Regions from separate parts of the Vogesella sp. EB genome, predicted to be linked through region 3. Evidence: predicted binding sites of a transcription regulator. Region 3 holds the regulator's gene; each other region holds the start of a gene.
The links. Region 3 encodes sigma-54, which starts transcription at its own class of promoters, with help from an activator protein. Its sites were predicted from a motif close to CTGGCACGCTTCATGCTT; they were not measured.

Region 1: a site for sigma-54 is predicted at 1,837-1,854, ahead of ACG97_RS12250 (dicarboxylate/amino acid:cation symporter). Genes of this name have one in related genera too.
Region 2: a site for sigma-54 is predicted at 3,038-3,055, ahead of flgB (flagellar basal body rod protein FlgB). Genes of this name have one in related genera too.
Region 4: a site for sigma-54 is predicted at 2,177-2,194, ahead of ACG97_RS00205 (NarK/NasA family nitrate transporter). Genes of this name have one in related genera too.

What each region holds. Positions count from the first base shown of each region.
Region 1 is NZ_LFDT01000022.1:8,155-12,664, reverse strand. It holds gene ACG97_RS12255 (nucleoside-diphosphate sugar epimerase/dehydratase) at 1-1,652, shown strand, start outside; gene ACG97_RS12250 (dicarboxylate/amino acid:cation symporter) at 1,951-3,264, shown strand; gene ACG97_RS12245 (DUF2164 domain-containing protein) at 3,325-3,570, shown strand; gene ACG97_RS12240 (LysR substrate-binding domain-containing protein) at 3,685-4,510, shown strand, end outside.
Region 2 is NZ_LFDT01000012.1:22,263-26,772, reverse strand. It holds gene ACG97_RS08990 (ATP-binding cassette domain-containing protein) at 1-1,103, opposite strand, end outside; gene tsaD (tRNA (adenosine(37)-N6)-threonylcarbamoyltransferase complex transferase subunit TsaD) at 1,150-2,175, opposite strand; gene ACG97_RS08980 (OsmC family protein) at 2,281-2,700, shown strand; gene flgB (flagellar basal body rod protein FlgB) at 3,086-3,496, shown strand; gene flgC (flagellar basal body rod protein FlgC) at 3,499-3,909, shown strand; gene ACG97_RS08965 (flagellar hook assembly protein FlgD) at 3,926-4,510, shown strand, end outside.
Region 3 is NZ_LFDT01000005.1:115,378-119,887, forward strand. It holds gene lptA (lipopolysaccharide transport periplasmic protein LptA) at 1-487, shown strand, start outside; gene lptB (LPS export ABC transporter ATP-binding protein) at 484-1,212, shown strand; gene ACG97_RS04815 (RNA polymerase factor sigma-54) at 1,216-2,661, shown strand; gene hpf (ribosome hibernation-promoting factor, HPF/YfiA family) at 2,724-3,044, shown strand; gene ptsN (PTS IIA-like nitrogen regulatory protein PtsN) at 3,207-3,671, shown strand; gene hprK (HPr(Ser) kinase/phosphatase) at 3,664-4,510, shown strand, end outside.
Region 4 is NZ_LFDT01000001.1:39,858-44,367, forward strand. It holds gene ACG97_RS00190 (CmpA/NrtA family ABC transporter substrate-binding protein) at 1-296, shown strand, start outside; gene ntrB (nitrate ABC transporter permease) at 308-1,207, shown strand; gene ACG97_RS00200 (ABC transporter ATP-binding protein) at 1,209-2,000, shown strand; gene ACG97_RS00205 (NarK/NasA family nitrate transporter) at 2,380-3,591, shown strand; gene ACG97_RS00210 (bifunctional protein-serine/threonine kinase/phosphatase) at 3,702-4,510, shown strand, end outside.

The sequences.
Region 1 (4,510 bases), on a different contig from region 3:
TGTACACCGTGTTCGTCGGCGTGTCGCTGTCGGTGCTGCTGCTGATGGCGGTGATCCTGATGGCCGGCATTGCGCCGTTCCCGCGCACCGCCATCGTGATCTTCTGGGTGTTCGCGATGGCCTATATCGGCGGCAGCCGCTTTTTCCTGCGCGGCATCGTGCGCCGCATCGACGCGCTGGACGCGCCGCGGCGGCCGGTGATCATCTACGGCGCCGGCCGTGCCGGCCTGCAGCTGATGGCGGCGCTACAGGAGGGCCGCGAATACCGGCCGCTGGCCTTTGTCGACGACAACCCGCAGCTGTGGCGCCGCACCTTCCGCGGCCTGACGGTGCACGATCCGCTGACCCTGCCGCAGCTGCTGCAGGACAGCGGCGCGGAGGCGATCCTGCTGGCGATGCCGTCGGCCAGCCGTGGCCGCCACCGCCAGATCCTGGAGCAGCTGGAAACCCTGCACGTGCCGATCAAGCGCCTGCCGGGGATGGCCGATCTGGTGTCCGGCGAAGTGCGGGTGGAAGAGCTGCGCGAGGTGGAGATCGACGACGTGCTCGGCCGCGACCAGGTGCCGCCGCAGCCGGAACTGCTGGCCGCCAACATCCGCGGCAAGGTGGTGATGGTCACCGGCGCCGGCGGTTCCATCGGCGCCGAGCTGTGCCGCCAGATCGTGAAAAACCGTCCGGCGCGCATCGTGCTGTTCGAACTGAGTGAATACGCGCTGTACGCGATCGACCAGGAGCTGGCGCGGCTGGCGCCGGCGGTGGCGCGCACGCCGGTGCTGGGCAGCGTCACCGATACGGCGCGGCTGAGTTCGGTGCTGCAGGCGTTCGCGGTGGAGACGGTGTACCACGCGGCGGCCTACAAGCACGTGCCGATGGTGGAGCACAATCCGGTGGCCGGTATCGTCAACAACGCCTTCGGCACCGACAGCTGCGCGCAGGCGGCGCAGGACGCCGGCGTCGCCACCTTCGTGCTGATTTCCACCGATAAAGCCGTGCGGCCAACCAACGTGATGGGCGCCAGCAAGCGCCTGGCCGAGCTGACCTTGCAGGCGCGCCACGCCGCCGGCAGCCGCACCCGTTTCGTGATGGTGCGCTTCGGCAACGTGCTGGGCAGCTCCGGCTCGGTGGTGCCGCTGTTCAAGCAGCAGATCGCGGCAGGCGGGCCGGTGACGCTGACCCATCCCGACATCACCCGCTACTTCATGACCATCCCCGAGGCGGCGCAGCTGGTGATCCAGGCCGGCGCGATGGGCGAGGGCGGCGACGTGTTCGTGCTGGATATGGGTGAGCCGGTGAAGATCATTGATCTGGCGCGGCGCATGATCCACCTGTCCGGGCTGGAGGTGCGCGACGACTACCATCCGCACGGCGACATCGAGATCCGCTGCACCGGCCTGCGCCCGGGTGAGAAGCTGTACGAGGAGCTGCTGATCGGCGACGGCGTGCTGGCCACCGACCATCCGCGCATCATGCGCGCGCAGGAGTACCACCTGCCGCCGGCGCAGCTGGCCGGCCATCTGGCGGCCTTGCGCAGTGCCTGCGCCGCGCTGGACGCGCCGCGCGCCTTTAGCGAGCTGCAACAGGTGGTGCACGAATTCAAGGCGGCGGCGCACACCGCCGACTGGGTGGCACAGGCCGCCGCCGGCGACAACTGAAACGGCGCCGCCCGCACACCGCCCGTCATGCCAGCCATGACGGGCGGTTTTTTTATGGGCGCGTCACGGCGGCAGGGCGTTCGGAAATCCGGATGCCGATCGGGTGGGTATTCGGTCTGCCGTTCTGATGGCCGCTCATGACGAGAGTATTCCTTGTAAATCAACGCTTTGGCTGTAGTAAAAGCTGGCACGGTCTGTGCTGTAGGGGCTGCCAATAGAAAACGGCACGCCAGATGCCGTACGCCGGCCTGGCCGGAGCCACGAAAGTGTTATTGACCCTCATATGCATGGAGTCCCCGTGAAACTGAATCGACTGACAACGATGATCCTGGCCGCAATGGTTCTGGGCATCATCACCGGTTATGCCTGGCGCGAGATGGCCGGCAGCCCGGAAGCCATCAAATCCTTTGCCGACAATCTGTCCATCCTGACCGACGTCTTCCTGCGTCTGATCAAGATGATCATCGCGCCGCTGGTGTTCTCCACCCTGGTGGTCGGCATTGCACGCATGGGTGACTCCGCTACCGTTGGCCGCATCGGTGCCAAGGCGATGGGCTGGTTCGTGACCGCCTCGCTGGTGTCCCTGATGCTGGGCCTGGTGATGGTCAACCTGCTGAAGCCGGGTGTCGGCCTCAGCCTGCCGCTGCCGGACATTACCGCCAGCTCCGGCATCGAGAAGGGCGCGCTGACACTGAAGGACTTCATCAGCCACCTGATTCCGAAGAGCGTGTTCGACGCGCTGGCCAAGAACGAGATCCTCGCCATCGTGGTGTTCTCGCTGTTCTTCGGTACTGGTGCCGCCGCCATCGGCGACAAGGCCAAGGGCCTGATCGACGCCATCGACGCCGTCGCCCACATCATGCTGAAGGTCACCGGCTACGTGATGAACTTCGCGCCGTTCGCGGTGTTTGCCGCGATCGCCGGCATGGTGGCGAAAGAGGGCCTGGGCATCCTGTCCACCTACGGCAGCTTCATGGCGCAGTTCTACATGTCGCTGAGCCTGCTGTGGCTGGCGCTGCTGGCCATGGGTGCGATCTTCCTGAAGGGCCGCGTCATCGAGCTGCTGCGCGCGGTGCGCGAGCCGGCACTGCTGGCCTTCTCCACCGCCAGCTCCGAGGCCGCCTATCCGAAGACCCTGGATCGCCTGAAGCGCTTCGGCTGCTCCGACCGCATCGCCAGCTTCGTGCTGCCGATGGGTTACTCGTTCAACCTCGACGGCTCGATGATGTACTGCACCTTTGCGACCATCTTCATCGCCCAGGCCTACGGTATCGACCTGACGCTGTCGCAGGAAATCACCATGCTGCTGATCCTGATGGTGACGTCCAAGGGCATGGCCGGCGTGCCGCGCGCGTCGCTGGTGGTGATCGCCGCCACCCTGGCACAGTTCAACATTCCGGAAGCCGGCCTGCTGCTGCTGCTGGGCGTCGACCACTTCCTGGACATGGGCCGTTCCGCCACCAACGTGCTGGGTAACGCCATCGCCGCCAGCGTGGTCGCCAAGACCGAGAAGGAACTGACTGCCGCGCTGCCGCAACTGGATGACGATGATGACATCGAGCCGCAGGGCCGTGACGTCGAGCTGCAACCGGCACTGGCCAAGCAGGGCTGATAGACTGCGCGTTTTGCGCTGCCGCCGCCCGGCGGCAGCCTGTCATTCCGGAGTCTTGCCATGAGTCGCGACGAACGTTTTCTCAGCCCCGCCCAGCTTGCCGAGCTGGCCCCCGCACTGCAGCGCCAGCTGGATAGCGAGTTCGGGGTGGAACTGGGCACGTTCGACGCGCAGTCGCTGCTGCTGTTTGTTGCCGGGCGCATCGGCCCGGCGATCTACAACCGCGCGCTGGCCGACGCCCGAAGCGCGCTGGATGCGCGCATGGAGTCGCTGCAGTCGGCACTGTGGGAGCTGGAGCGCGACTGAAGGCGCCCGTTGATGTCATGAAAAAGGTTGGCCGCATGATCACTCATGCGGCCAACCTTTTTTGCGTGTGGCCGGCAGAGCGATTACGCTGCAGGCCATTGCAGGAGGTGTGCTATGGAAACCCGCTGGCTGGAAGACTTTCTGGTATTGGCCGAGACCGGCAGCTTTACCCGCTCCGCCGAATTGCGCCACCTGACGCAACCGGCGTTCTCGCGCCGCATCAAGGCGCTGGAGCAGTGGTTGGGCGCCGACCTGATCGACCGCACCACCTGGCCGACGCGGCTGACGCCGGCCGGCGAGCTGCTGCTGGACAAGGCGCGGCAACTGGTCGGCGAGCTATCCAGCACCCGCACCCTGCTGCGCGGGCTGCATGCGGCGGACGGCACCACGCTGACGCTGGCGGTGCCGCACACGCTGTCGTTCGGCTTCGTACCGCGCTGGCTGGCGGACGAGCGCACGGCGCTGGGCGAGGTGTCGTGGCGCCTGCTGGCGCACAACGTGCACGACGCGGTGGTGGCGCTGGTCGAAGGCAATGCCGACCTGCTGCTGTGTTACCACCATCCGCGCCATCCGGTGGAGCTGAGCGCCGGCCGCTATCCAGGCCTGCGCCTGGGCAGCGAGACGCTGGGGCCGTTCGCGCGCGCGCTGGCGGACGGCCAGCCGCAGTGGCAGCTGCCCGGCAGCAGCGCCGCGCCGTTGCCCTTCCTCGGCTACGGCCAGAACGCCTACTTCCGGCGCATGACCGACCTGATCCTGGAGCGGGCACCGGCCGTGTGCGCGCTGCGGCAGTGCTTCGAGACCGACATGGCCGAGGGACTGAAGGCGATGGTGCTGGAAGGGCACGGCGTCGCCTTCCTGCCGCACAGCGCGGTGCAGCGCGAGCTGGGGGCCGGCCAGTTGTGTGCCGCCGGCGGCGAGCAGTGGACGCTGCCGATGGAGA
Region 2 (4,510 bases), on a different contig from region 3:
TCGCCGGCCAGCGGCTGCAGCTCGCCGGCCAGCAGCTTCACCAGCGTCGACTTGCCGGCGCCGTTGACGCCGAGCAGGCCGATGCGGCTGCCGGATTCCACCGACAGCGACAGCTGGCGCAGGATGGGGGTGTCGCCGTAGCCGACATCGGCGCGTTCCAGCTTCAGCAGCGGGTTGGGCAGGTTGTCCGGGGTGTCGAAGTGGAAGTCGAACGGCGAATCGACGTGCGCCGGCGCGATGCGTTCCAGTTTCTCCAGCGCCTTGATGCGGCTCTGCGCCTGGCGTGCCTTGCTGGCCTTGGCCTTGAAGCGGGTGATGAACGATTCCAGGTGCGCGACCTGGCGCTGCTGCTTCTCGTAGTTGCCCTGCTGCTGGGCCAGCTTTTCCGCGCGCATCACCTCGAACTGGCTGTAGTTGCCGGTGTAGAGGGTGAGCTTCTGCTGCGACACGTCGACGATGTGCGTCACCACGCTGTCGAGGAAGTCGCGGTCGTGCGAGATCACGATCAGGGTGCCTTCGTAGGCCTTCAGCCAGTCTTCCAGCCACAGCACCGTTTCCAGGTCCAGGTGGTTGGTCGGTTCATCCAGCAGCAGCAGGTCGGAGCGGCACATCAGCGCCTGCGCCAGGTTCAGACGCATGCGCCAGCCGCCGGAGAAGGTGGACACAGCACGGCTCTGGTGTTCGACGGGGAAGCCGAGGCCGGCCAGCAGCTTGCCGGCGCGGGCGGCGGCGGAATAGCCGTCGATGCGGTCCAGCTCGGCGTGCAGGCTGCCGATGGCGTTACCGTCGGCACTGGCTTCGGCGGCGGCCAACCTTTGCTGCAGGCGGCGCAACTCGGCATCGCCGTCGAGCACGAAATCGAGTGCCGATTGCGGCAGCGCCGGGGTTTCCTGCGCCACGTGCGCCATGGTCCACTGTGGCGGCAGCAGCACTTCGCCGCTTTCGGCGTGCAGTTCGCCCTTCAGCAGCGCGAAGACGCTGGACTTGCCGGCGCCGTTGGCACCGGTCATGCCGACCTTGTTGCCGGGGTTGATGGTGAGGTTGGCCGCAACAAGCAGTTCTTTCAGGCCGCGGCGCAGGGACAGGTTTTTTAGCTGGATCATAGCGATTCGGTAGGGCGGCCGCCTGGTGGCGGCCGGCGGGTGAGGGTCAGGCCTTGGGCAGGGTGGACAGATCCCAGCGCGGCTTCACGGTAAAGCTGCCGGCGGTACGCGCGTACTGCAGGCGCATGGCGCCGGCGAAGGCGATCATTGCGCCGTTGTCGGTGCACAGCTTCAGCGGCGGGTAGAACACGCCGAAGCGGCGCTTGGCCGCGGCGGCATCCAGAGCCGCGCGCAGCTGCTTGTTGGCGCCGACGCCGCCGGCGACCACGATGCGCTCCAGGCCGTACCGTTTCAGCGCCTTCACGCACTTGCTGACCAGCACGTCGACGATGGCTTCCTGGAAGGCGCGGCAGATGTCCTTGCGGGTTTGTTCATCGATGCTGCCGTATTCGGCCTCGACCTGCTTCTTCAGCATCAGCACCGCGGTTTTCAGGCCGGAGAAGCTCATGTCGAGGTTGTCGCTGTGCAGCATCGGGCGCGGCAGGGTGAAGCGCGCCGGGTCGCCTTCTTCCGCCAGTTTCGACAGCAGCGGGCCGCCGGGGTAGGGCAGGCCGAGCAGCTTGGCGGTCTTGTCGAAGGCTTCGCCGGCGGCATCGTCCACGGTCTCACCGAGGATCTGGTAATCGCCGACGCCACGCACGGCCATGATCTGGGTGTGGCCGCCGGAGACCAGCAGTGCGAGGAACGGGAATGCCGGCCGCGGATCGGCCAGTAGCGGCGACAGCAGGTGGCCTTCGAGGTGGTGCACGCTGATCACCGGGATGTTCAGTCCCACCGCCAGCGCATTGGCGAAGCTGGCGCCGACCAGCAACGCGCCGCCGAGGCCGGGGCCTTCGGTGTAGGCGATGGCGTCGATGTCCTGCAGCGTCTTGCCGGCTTCGGCGAGACAGGCACGGGTCAGCGGCGTGACGCGGCGGATGTGGTCGCGGCTGGCCAGCTCCGGCACCACGCCGCCGTATTCGGCGTGCATCGCCATCTGCGAGTGCAGCTGGTCGGCAATCAGGCCGCGTTCGGTGTCGTACAGCGCGACGCCGGTTTCGTCGCAAGACGATTCAATTCCCAATACGAGCATGTGAGTGGCTTCAAAACTAAACAATCTTTCCATTTTACCGGTGATTCTTTGTTCGCCCAAATCGGCAGTGATACGCTTGCGGTCTGAATCCAAGGGGAAGGCAAGATGAAAGCAAGACTGAAGTGGGTGGATGGCGTGTGTTTCATGGGCGAAACCGGCAGCGGCCATGCGGTGGTGATGGACGGCGCGCCGGAAGGCGGCGGCCGCAATCTCGGCCCGCGGCCGATGGAACTGCTGCTGCTGGGCACCGCCGGCTGCACCAGCTACGACGTGCTGAACATCCTGAAGAAGTCGCGCCAGGACGTGCGCGACTGCTGGGTGGAGATGGACGCCGAGCGTGCCGACAGCGACCCGAAGGTGTTCACCAGGATTCACTTCCACTTCGTGGTGGTGGGGCGCGAGCTGAAGGCGGACGTGGTGGAGCGCGCCATCAAGCTGTCGGCGGAGAAGTACTGCTCGGCCTCGATCATGCTCGGCAAGACGGCCGACATCACGCACGATTTCGAGATCCGCAGCGACGACTGAGAGCCTGTTCACGATCTGCTGTGGCTTGATCTCAAGGGTGGCGATACCGCGTTGAAAACGGCTTCGGCATGCGGGTTTATATCCAGATCAACACCGCTTCCTCCGCCGTTTTCGCCTTGTCTCGCTCTAGCTCGCGATATCGTGAACACGCTCTAAGCCAAATCTTGCGGCCAACCTTGGCCGCAATCGCCATGCTCAACGCCACCCTTGCCGGTGGCGTTGCCGTTTCCGGCGCGCGGCGGCAAATCTTGCCGCCTTGCCGGCGGCGGATGCGCCATCGGGCGGGAGTTTTCGGCCGTCGCGACCGGAACTTGAGCGCTGGGCGGCTGTTTTTTGATTGGCACAGTTCCTGCTTTAAGGATGCCAACTTAACGGACGACCGATCATGCTCGACAAGATTTCCGACCACCTCAACTTCTTCCAGCAATCGCTTGGCCTGCGTGCCAAGAAGGTGGAAGTGATTGCCAGCAATATCGCCAACGCGGATACGCCAGGCTACAAGGCGGTGGATTTCGATTTCGGCAAAGCGTTGCAAGGCCAGCTGCGCGCATCGCAAAGCGGGCTGGCGCTGGCGACCAGCAACGAGCGCCACCTGGCAGCCCAGGGCCACGCCAGCGTCGATGACGGCGGCCTGCAGTATCGCAGTGCGGTACAGCCCAGCCTCGACGGCAACACCGTCGATATGGATGTCGAGCGCGCCGCGTTTACTGACAACGCGATGAAATACCAGTCCACGCTGACCTTCCTCAACCGGAGAATCAGCGGGCTGATGGACGCAATCAAGGGTGGGCAATAACCATGTCGCTGTCTAATGTCTTCAATATTGCCGGCTCGGCGCTGACGGCGCAGTCGATGCGCCTGAACCTGGTGGCCAGCAATATCGCCAACGCGGAGAGCGCCACCAGTTCCACCGGCGAGCCGTTCCGCGGCCGTCACGCGGTGTTCACCGCCACGCCGGTGACGGCCGACATGCCGCAGGTAGCCGGTGTGCGGGTGACCTCGATCGTCGAGGACACCTCGCCGTTCCGCCTCAAGTACGAACCGGGCCATCCGCTGGCCGACGAGCGTGGCTACATCAAGATGCCCAACGTCAACCCGGTGGAAGAAATGGCCGACATGATTTCCGCTTCGCGCTCCTACCAGACTAGCGTCGAAGTAATGAATACCGCAAAGACCCTGCTGCAAAAAACCTTGCAGCTTGGCCAGTAACCGTTAGAGGTCTCGCATGGCAACCGTAAACAGCGCCACCGCCACCGGCATCGACTATGAGTCGTTCAACGTCGCCAGCAACAAGGCGGCCAGTAACGCCGAAGACATCCAGAACCGCTTCCTGAAGCTGCTGACCACGCAGCTGAAAACCCAGGATCCGTCGAACCCGATGGACAACGCGCAGATGACCAGCCAGATGGCGCAGATCAGCACCGTCAGCGGTCTGGAAAGCGTCAACGCCTCGATCAAGGCGCTGTCGGACAACCAGTCCGCCAGCCAGTCGCTGCTGGCGACGCTGATGATCGGCCGCTACGCGCTGATCCCCGGCAACGAAGTCAGCCTCAATGGCGGCGCGGCCAAGGCGGTGGTGGATTTCCCGCAGTCGGCCAGCGACGCGGTGGTCACCATCAAGAACGCCGCCGGCGTGGTGGTCAGCGAGATCAAGCTTGGCGCACAGACAGCCGGCCAGCTGACGGTCGGCTGGGACGGCAAGAACGCGGCCGGCGTGCAGCAGCCGGACGGCCAGTATTCGATCTCGATCAAGGCGGTGAACGGGACGGTGGCGGTGGATGCCAAGATCCTGAATCCGGTCAAGATCAGC
Region 3 (4,510 bases):
GCTGACCGCCCTCGTGCTGAGCGCCCCTGTCATGGCTGAAAAGGCCGACAGCGAAAAACCGATCGAACTGTCTGCCGACCGCGGCTCGCTGGACCAGAAAAAAGGCGTGACGGTATGGGAGGGCAATGTCGTGGTGGTGCAGGGCACGCTGAACCTGAAAGCGCAGCGCGTGACCGTTACCCGCGATGCGCAGGGCAACCAGCAGCTGCAGGCGCAGGGCAGCCCGGTCACCTTCCGCCAGAAGGTCGACGGCAGCAATGAATACGTCGAAGGCAGCGCCAGCAACGTCAACTACAACACTGCGGCCAACCTTGCCACCCTGACCGGCAACGCCCGCGTCAAGCGCGGCCAGGATTCGGTCAGCGGCGCCGTCATCGTCTACAACACCGCCACCGAGACCTACCAGGCCAGCGGCGGCACCGCCGCCAGCGGCAACAGCGGCCGCGTGACGGTGATCCTGCAGCCCAAAGCACAGGGCACGCCATGACCCCGAGCCAGCTTTCCATCCAGCACCTGAAGAAGACCTTCAAGAAGCGTACCGTGGTGCGCGACGTGTCGCTGGAGATCGCCAGTGGCGAGGTGGTCGGCCTGCTCGGCCCCAACGGCGCCGGCAAAACCACCAGCTTCTACATGGTGGTCGGCCTGATCGCCGCCGATGCCGGCGAAATCCGCCTCGACGGCCAGACCATCACCCACCTGCCGATCCATCAGCGCGCGCGACTCGGTCTCGGCTATCTGCCGCAGGAAGCGTCGATCTTCCGCAAAATGACGGTGGACGAGAACATCCGCGCGGTGCTGGAAATTGCCGGTCTGAAGGACGAGGAGCTGGAAAACGAGCTGACCCTGCTGCTGGACGACCTCAACATCAGCCACCTGCGCGACAGCAACGCGCTGGCGCTGTCCGGTGGCGAACGCCGCCGCGTGGAAATCGCCCGCGTGCTGGCCACCCGCCCGCGCTTCATCCTGCTGGACGAGCCGTTTGCCGGCGTCGACCCCATCGCGGTGATCGACATCCAGAAGATCATCGCCTTCCTCAAGGAACGCGGCATCGGCGTGCTGATTACCGACCACAACGTGCGCGAAACGCTGCGCATCTGTGACCGCGCCTACATCATCTCCGAGGGCAGCGTGCTCGCCTCCGGCCTGCCGGAAGCGCTGGTGCTGAACGAACAGGTCCGCCAGGTGTACCTGGGCGAACACTTCCACCTGTAAGCCATGAAACAGACCCTCCAGCTCAAAACCAGCCAGCAACTCACGCTCACCCCCCAGTTGCAGCAATCGATCAAGCTGCTGCAGATGTCGACGCTGGATCTCAGTACCGAGCTGGAGCGCTACCTGCTGGAAAACCCGCTGCTGGAACGCGCCGACAGCAGCGACAGCCCCGACGAGTCCGACAGCCCGTTACCGGTGCTGGCGCCCAGCGGCGACACGCCGGCGTCGGACAGCGGCAGCGAGCCGGAGCGGCCGGAAGCGGAAAGCAACCGCGATGACGGCGAGCTGCTCGGCGACTGGGGCAGCAGCGGGAGCGGCAGCAGCCGCAACGATGACGACGACGAGTTCGACCCCATTCTCAACACCCCGTGCCGGCCGTCGCTGCGCGAGCACTTAACCGCGCAGATGGGTGAAACCCAGCTCAGCCAGCGCGACAAGGCGCTGATGTCGCTGCTGATCGACGAGCTGGATGACGACGGCTATCTGCCGACCTCGCTGGACGACATCGCCGCCGAGCTGCCGCTGGAGCTGGAAGTGGAAGGCGACGAGCTGGAGTGCCTGCGCAAGCTGCTGACCCAGTTCGAGCCGACCGGCATCGGCAGCCGCAACCTCACCGAATTCCTCTGCCTGCAACTGCAGCAGCACGCGGCACCGGCCGCGGTACGCCAGCTGGCGCTGGACATGGTGCAGCAGCACCTGCCGCTCTTGGGCAACCGCGACTTCACCAAGCTCAAGAAGCTGCTCGCCATCGACGAACAGCAGCTGAAAACCGCCCACGCCCTGCTCGCCAGCCTGCGGCCGCGCCCCAGCAGCGGCTTCGACCAGGGCGAGACCCACTACGTCGCCCCCGACATCCTGGTGGTGAAACGCCAGCAGCGCTGGGTGGCGCGCCTCAACCAGGGCACGCTGCCGAAGCTGCGCGTCAACCAGATGTATGCAGCCATGCTACAACAGAAGGGCAGCAGCCATAATCTGGGCGGCCAGCTGCAAGAGGCGCGCTGGCTGGTAAAAAACATTCAACAACGGTTTGACACCATCCTGAAAGTGGCAGAATCTATTGTTGACAGACAGCAAGCGTTCTTTGAACAAGGTGAAGTGGCCATGCGCCCACTTATCCTGCGAGACATCGCGGAAGAACTGGGTCTGCATGAGTCAACCATCTCCCGCGTCACCACGCAGAAATACCTGCTGTGCAGCCGTGGCTTGTTCGAACTCAAATATTTCTTTGGCAGTTCGGTCGATACTGACAGTGGTGGCGAATGTTCCGCCACCGCGATCAAGGCACTGATCCGGCAGATCATCGATGCGGAAGACCACAACAAACCGCTGTCTGACAGCGCCATTGCCGACAAGCTGATCGCCCAAGGTATTCAGGTTGCAAGACGCACCGTAGCCAAGTATCGTGAAGCCATGCAGATACCGCCGGTCAGCCAGCGCAAGACTTTTTAGGTTGTTCATAACAAGATCGCCATGCCCAGTCCGGATATGGCACCAACAGAAGGAGTTAGGGTATGAACCTCAAGATTACCGGCCTCCACCTCGACGTTACCCCGGCGCTTCGTGACTACATCGAAAGCAAACTGGAACGCATTACCCGCCATGTCGATAATGTGATCGGTGTCAACGTGACACTGTCTGTCGACAAACTGGTACAGAAAGCCGAAGTCAATGTTCACCTGGCAGGCAAGGACATCCATGCCGAAGCCACCGAAGCGGACATGTACGCGGCCATCGACCTGCTGACTGACAAACTGGATCGTCAGGTACTGAAATTCAAGGAAAAACAGGTCGAGCATCGCGCACCGGTACCGCAAGAGCAAGCGTCGCTCTGATCAGGATTTGCCGAACAAAAACGGATAATGCAAGCACTGCTTGCTTATCCGTTCTTTTTTTGGCTACCGCTTTTTCTCCTGACGATCATCCTGCGCTTTCCACTATGGTATTCCGTGGACTCGGCGTAGAATGGCCCTCGATTTTTTCGGGCAAATGGCATTATGGGCTTGATCAGTAAAATACTCTCCGTGGACAACGTCATTGCTGACATGGACGTTTCCAGCAAAAAACGACTCTTCGAACAAGTCGGCCTGATGGTCGAAAACAGTCACGCCATCGCGCGCAGCGATGTCTTCGACAGTTTGTTTGCCCGGGAAAAACTCGGCTCCACCGGCCTGGGACAAGGCGTCGCCATCCCGCACGGCCGCATCAAGAGCCTGAAGGAAGCCACCGGCATCTTCATCCGCCTGAAGGCGCCGATTCCGTTCGACGCCCCCGATGGCAAACCGGTCTCGCTGCTGTTCGTGCTGCTGGTGCCGGAGCAAGCCACCGACATTCACCTGCAGGTGTTGTCCGAGCTGGCGCAGCGCTTCTCCAGCAAGGCGCTGCGCGAGCAGATGAACGATCCCGCCTGCGATGCGCAGAAACTGTTTGAACTGATTTCCGACACCCCAGACCATGCCTAATATCAGTGTTCGCCGCCTGTACCAGGACAATCAGCACAAGCTCAACCTGAGCTGGGTCGCCGGCCGTTCCGGCTCCGACAACCTGATTTCGAATGATGAACAGCGGCCAACCCAGGCACTGGTCGGTCACCTCAACTTCATCCACCCCAACCGCGTCCAGGTCCTTGGCCTCGCGGAGGTGGAATACCTGAACAAGCTGGAACAGGCCGCGGCACGGACCGCCCTCGACCAGCTGTTCCACCGCACCATGGCGGTGGTGATCGTCGCCAATGCACAGCCGGTGCCCAACCTGCTGCGCGACTACTGCCAGAGCCACAATGTGCCGCTGATGAGTACGCCGCTGGAAAGCCCGTACCTGATGGACGTGCTGCGCATCTATCTGGCGCGCGCGCTGGCGGTCTCCACCGTGATGCACGGCGTGTTTCTCGACGTACTGGAAATCGGCGTGCTGATCATGGGCGATTCGGCGATGGGCAAGAGCGAGCTGGCGCTGGAACTGATCTCGCGCGGCCACGGCATGGTTGCCGATGACGCGGTCGAACTGTACCGCATCGGCCCGGAAACGCTGGAAGGCCGCTGCCCGGCGCTGCTGCGCGACTTCCTCGAGGTGCGCGGCCTCGGCATCCTCAATATCCGCACCATTTTCGGCGAAACCGCGGTGCGTCCGAAGAAGGTGCTGAAGCTGATCATCCACCTGATGAAGGCCAACGATCAGGCGATGCAGACGCTGGACCGGCTCAACATCCAGTCCGAGACGCAGGACATCCTCGGCGTCACCGTGCGCAAGGTGATCCTGCCGGTGGCCGCCGGCCGCAACCTGGCGGTGCTGGTCGAGGCGG
Region 4 (4,510 bases), on a different contig from region 3:
GGCAGGACCCGAAGCTGATGAAGTTCTTCGACGGCGGCAAGGTCAACTTCCCGTATCTGTCCGACGGCATGTGGTTCCTGACCCAGCACAAGCGCTGGGGCTTGCTGAAGACCGATCCCGACTACCTGGCGGTGGCGAAGCAGATCAACCAGATCGCCATCTACAAGGACGCGGCGGCGATGGCCAGGGTGGCGTTGCCGGCCAGCGACATGCGTGCCAGCAAGCTGATTGACGGCGTGGTGTGGGACGGCAAGAACCCGGCCGCCTACGCCGCCAGCTTCAAGATCAAGGCCTGAGGAGCGACATCATGAGTGCTGCAGAAACTTTCTCGCCAATGTTGGCCGCAGGCCCGTCCGCCACCGGCGCGCGCAGCGCCCGCCCGCGCAAGCGCAAGACCCTGCTCGCCGCGGCGCCGCCGTCGCTGCAACCGCTGGTGCGCTTCATCCGCTGGCTGGTGCCGCCGCTGCTGGGGCTGATCGCCTTCGTGCTGCTGTGGTCGCTGGTGTCGCAGCTCAGCCGCGGCAGCCTGCCGGGGCCGCTCAGCACCTGGGCGTCGGCCACCGAGCTGTTCGCCGATCCGTTCTACCAGAACGGCCCCAACGACCAGGGCATAGGCTGGAACATCCTGATGTCGCTGGGCCGCGTCGGCGTCGGCTTCGGCCTCGCCGCCGTGGTCGGCATCCCGCTGGGTTTCATGATCGGCCGCTTCGGTTTTCTGGCACGGATGACGGCGCCGGTGATCAGCCTGCTGCGCCCGGTGTCGCCGCTGGCGTGGTTGCCGATCGGCCTCTTGGTGTTCAAGGCTGCCAGTCCGGCGTCGATCTGGGTGATCTTCATCTCCAGCATCTGGCCGATGATCCTCAATACCGCCGCCGGCGTGCGCGCGGTGCCGCAGGATTACCTCAACGTGGCGCGCGTGCTGCGGCTGTCGGAGTGGAAGGTGTTCAGCGTCATCCTGCTGCCGGCGGTGCTGCCGCACATGCTCACCGGCGTGCGCCTCGCGATCGGCACCGCGTGGCTGGTGATCGTGGCGGCGGAGATGCTCACCGGTGGTGTGGGGCTGGGCTTCTGGGTGTGGGACGAATGGAACAACCTGAATGTGGAGCACATCCTGATCGCCATCTTCGTGGTCGGTCTGGTGGGGCTGGCGCTGGAACAGGCACTGGTATGGCTGGCGAAGAAGGCCAGCTTCGGACAGGGAGAGTGACATGGAACGCTTCGTCGAGCTGGAAAACGTGCAAAAGCACTTCGATACCAAAAAAGGCCGCTTCGTCGCGCTGCAGGACATCAATCTCACCATCCGCCAGGGTGAGGTGGTGTCGCTGATTGGCCACTCCGGCTGCGGCAAGTCTACGGTGCTCAACATCATCGCCGGGCTGCTGGAGCCGTCCGACGGCATCGCGCTGTGCAACGGCCGCGAGATCGACGGCCCCGGCCCCGAGCGCGCGGTGGTGTTCCAGAACCACAGCCTGCTGCCGTGGCTGTCCTGCTACGGCAACATCCTGCTGGCGGTGGAGCGCGTGTTCGGCGCGAAGGAGGACAAGGCGCAGCTGGCCGCGCGCACCGACGCCGCGCTGGCGCTGGTGGGGCTGAGCCATGCCCGCGACAAGCACCCGCACGAGATCTCCGGCGGCATGAAGCAGCGTGTCGGCATCGCCCGCGCGCTGGCGATGGAACCGAAGGTGCTGCTGATGGACGAGCCGTTCGGCGCGCTGGACGCGCTGACACGCGCCAACCTGCAGGACGAGATGGTGAAGATCGTCGATGCCACCGGCAGCACCGTGGTGATGGTGACGCACGACGTGGACGAGGCGGTGCTGCTGTCCGATCGCATCGTGATGATGACCAATGGCCCGGCGGCCACCGTCGGCGAGATCCTGGAGGTGCAGCTGCCACGGCCGCGTAACCGGCTGGCGCTGGCGGGCGACGCCGACTATCACCGCTATCGCGGCGCGGTGCTGGATTTCCTGTACCAGAAACACCGCAAAGAGGCAGCCTGAGCGGCAACGGCAGGCTGCATCCCCTGACGTGGCGACACGTTGTTGACACCGGGCCGCTGGCCCGGTTTTTTCATGGGGCCTGCGATCAGCTGCCTGCTTTTGGTGCTGCTGTGCACCATTGGCAGGCGCCGCTGTAGGCAAAGGTGGCGATTGGGTGGCCAAAATGCCGTATTCGGCTGGCACGGCACTTGCTCAGGTAACGCTGCAGATGATTGTCCCGGTTGCCAATGGCGGCGATGCGGGCTTGGACAAAGAGGTCCGTTGCGCGTGGTGCGATACCGCGGGCAACGGGCCTCTTTGCTTTTTTGCGGCACGGACCGCCGCGGCGCCCCCGGCGCGCCGCCTGATCGATCACGGACATCTTTCAAGGAACAAGACAATGAGCAAGGACTTCTGGAAGGCAGGCCATACCCCGACACTGCTGGTGTCGTTCCTCTATTTCGACCTCAGCTTCATGGTGTGGTACATCCTCGGGCCGCTGGCGATCCAGATCGCCGAGGCCCTGCAGCTGTCGGCGCAGCAGCGCGGGCTGATGGTGGCGACGCCGATCCTGGCCGGCGCCCTGCTGCGCTTCGGCATGGGCCTGCTGGTGGACCGCTTCTCGCCGAAATTCGCCGGCATCCTCGGCCAGGTGGTGGTGATGCTGGCGCTGGGCTTTGCCTGGCTGCACGGCATCCAGTCGCTGTCGCAGGCGCTGTTGCTGGGGGTATTCCTCGGCGTGGCCGGTGCCGCCTTCGCTGTGTCGCTGCCGCTGGCGTCGCAGTGGTATCCGCCCGAGCACCAGGGCAAGGCGATGGGCATCGCCGGTGCCGGCAACTCCGGCACTGTGTTTGCCGCGCTGCTGGCGCCAACGTTGGCCGCACTCTATGGTTGGGAAAACGTATTCGGCCTCGCGGTGCTGCCGCTCTCCGTGGTGTTCGTGCTGTTCTGCCTGTTTGCGCAGAACGCGCCGCAGCGTCCCAAGCCGAAGGCGCTGGCCGACTACCTGCGCGTGCTGGGCGACAAGGACAGCTGGTGGTTCATGTTCTTCTACTGTGTGACCTTCGGCGGCTTTGCCGGCCTCGCCAGCGCGCTGCCGGGCTACTTCCATGACCAGTATGGTCTCAATGCCGTCACCGCCGGCTACTACACCGCCGCCTGCGTGTTCGCCGGCTCGCTGATGCGGCCACTGGGCGGTGCGCTGGCCGACCGTATCGGCGGCATCCGCACCCTGCTGGTGATGTACACCGCCGCGGCGTTGCTGATCGCGGTGGTCGGCTTCAACCTGCCGCAGGTCAACGTGGCGCTGGCGCTGTTTGTCGGCGCGATGCTGGCACTGGGTAGCGGCAACGGCGCGGTGTTCCAGCTGGTGCCGCAGCGCTTCCGCAAGGAAATCGGGGTGATGACCGGGCTGATCGGCATGGCCGGCGGCATCGGCGGCTTCCTGCTCGCCGCCGGGCTGGGCCTCGTCAAGCAGCACACCGGCAACTACCAGCTCGGGCTGTGGCTGTTCGCCAGCCTCGGCGTGGTGGCGTGGATCGGCCTGCACGGCGTGAAGCTGCGCTGGCGCACCACCTGGGGCGCCAGCAACGTGACCGCGGCACGGGTGTAAGCGGCAGCTTCTGTCCATCAGCGGGGCGGGATCACGGATCCCGCCCCGTTACGCCGTGCTGGAGCAGGGCATCATCTTTAAGCGGGCATTATTTCTAGCAGGGAAGCACCATGAGCTTGCAACTTGCAGTCGGCCACGCCAGCGACGCCGGCCGCCGTGAACGCAACGAGGACGCGCTGGGCTGGAGCGTGCCGCAGGACGGGCTGTTGACCAGCAAGGGCGCGCTGTTCGCGCTGGCCGATGGCGTCTCCGGCTGTGCCGACGGCCGCCTGGCGGCGCAGTCCACCATCCGGGCGGTGTGCGCCGACTACTACGCCACGCCGGAAACGTGGGCAGTGTCGTCGGCACTGGACCGGCTGCTTGCGGCGCACAACCGCTGGCTGCGCGCGCAGGGCAAGCCGCTGGTGGCGGCGCTGTCGGCGCTGGTGCTGCGCGGCCACCGCTACACCGTCGCCCACGTCGGCGACTGCCGCGTCTACCGGCTCAGCCAGGGGCGGCTGACGCAGCTGACCGTCGATCACGTGTGGGAGGAAGCGTCGCTGTCGCACGTGCTCAAGCGCGGCATGGGGCTGGACGAGCACGTGATGCCGGATTTCTGCGACGGCGACCTGCACGCCGGCGACGTGTTCGCGCTGCTGTGCGACGGCGTGTGGCAGGCGCTGGGCGACAAGCGCATCGACGAGATCCTGCACCTGCACCTCGACGTGCAGCGCGCCGCCAGCGTGCTGTGCGAAGCGGCACTGGCCGCCGGCGCGCAGGACAACCTGTCGGCGCTGGTGCTGCGGGTGGAGGCGCTGCCGCAGGGCGCACTGGCCGACGAGCTGGCGCGCTGCACCAGCCTGCCGCTGCCGCCGAAGCTGCGCGACGGCCAGCCGTTCGAAGGGCTGACAGTGGTGGCCAGCCTGCACGCCTCGCCCGG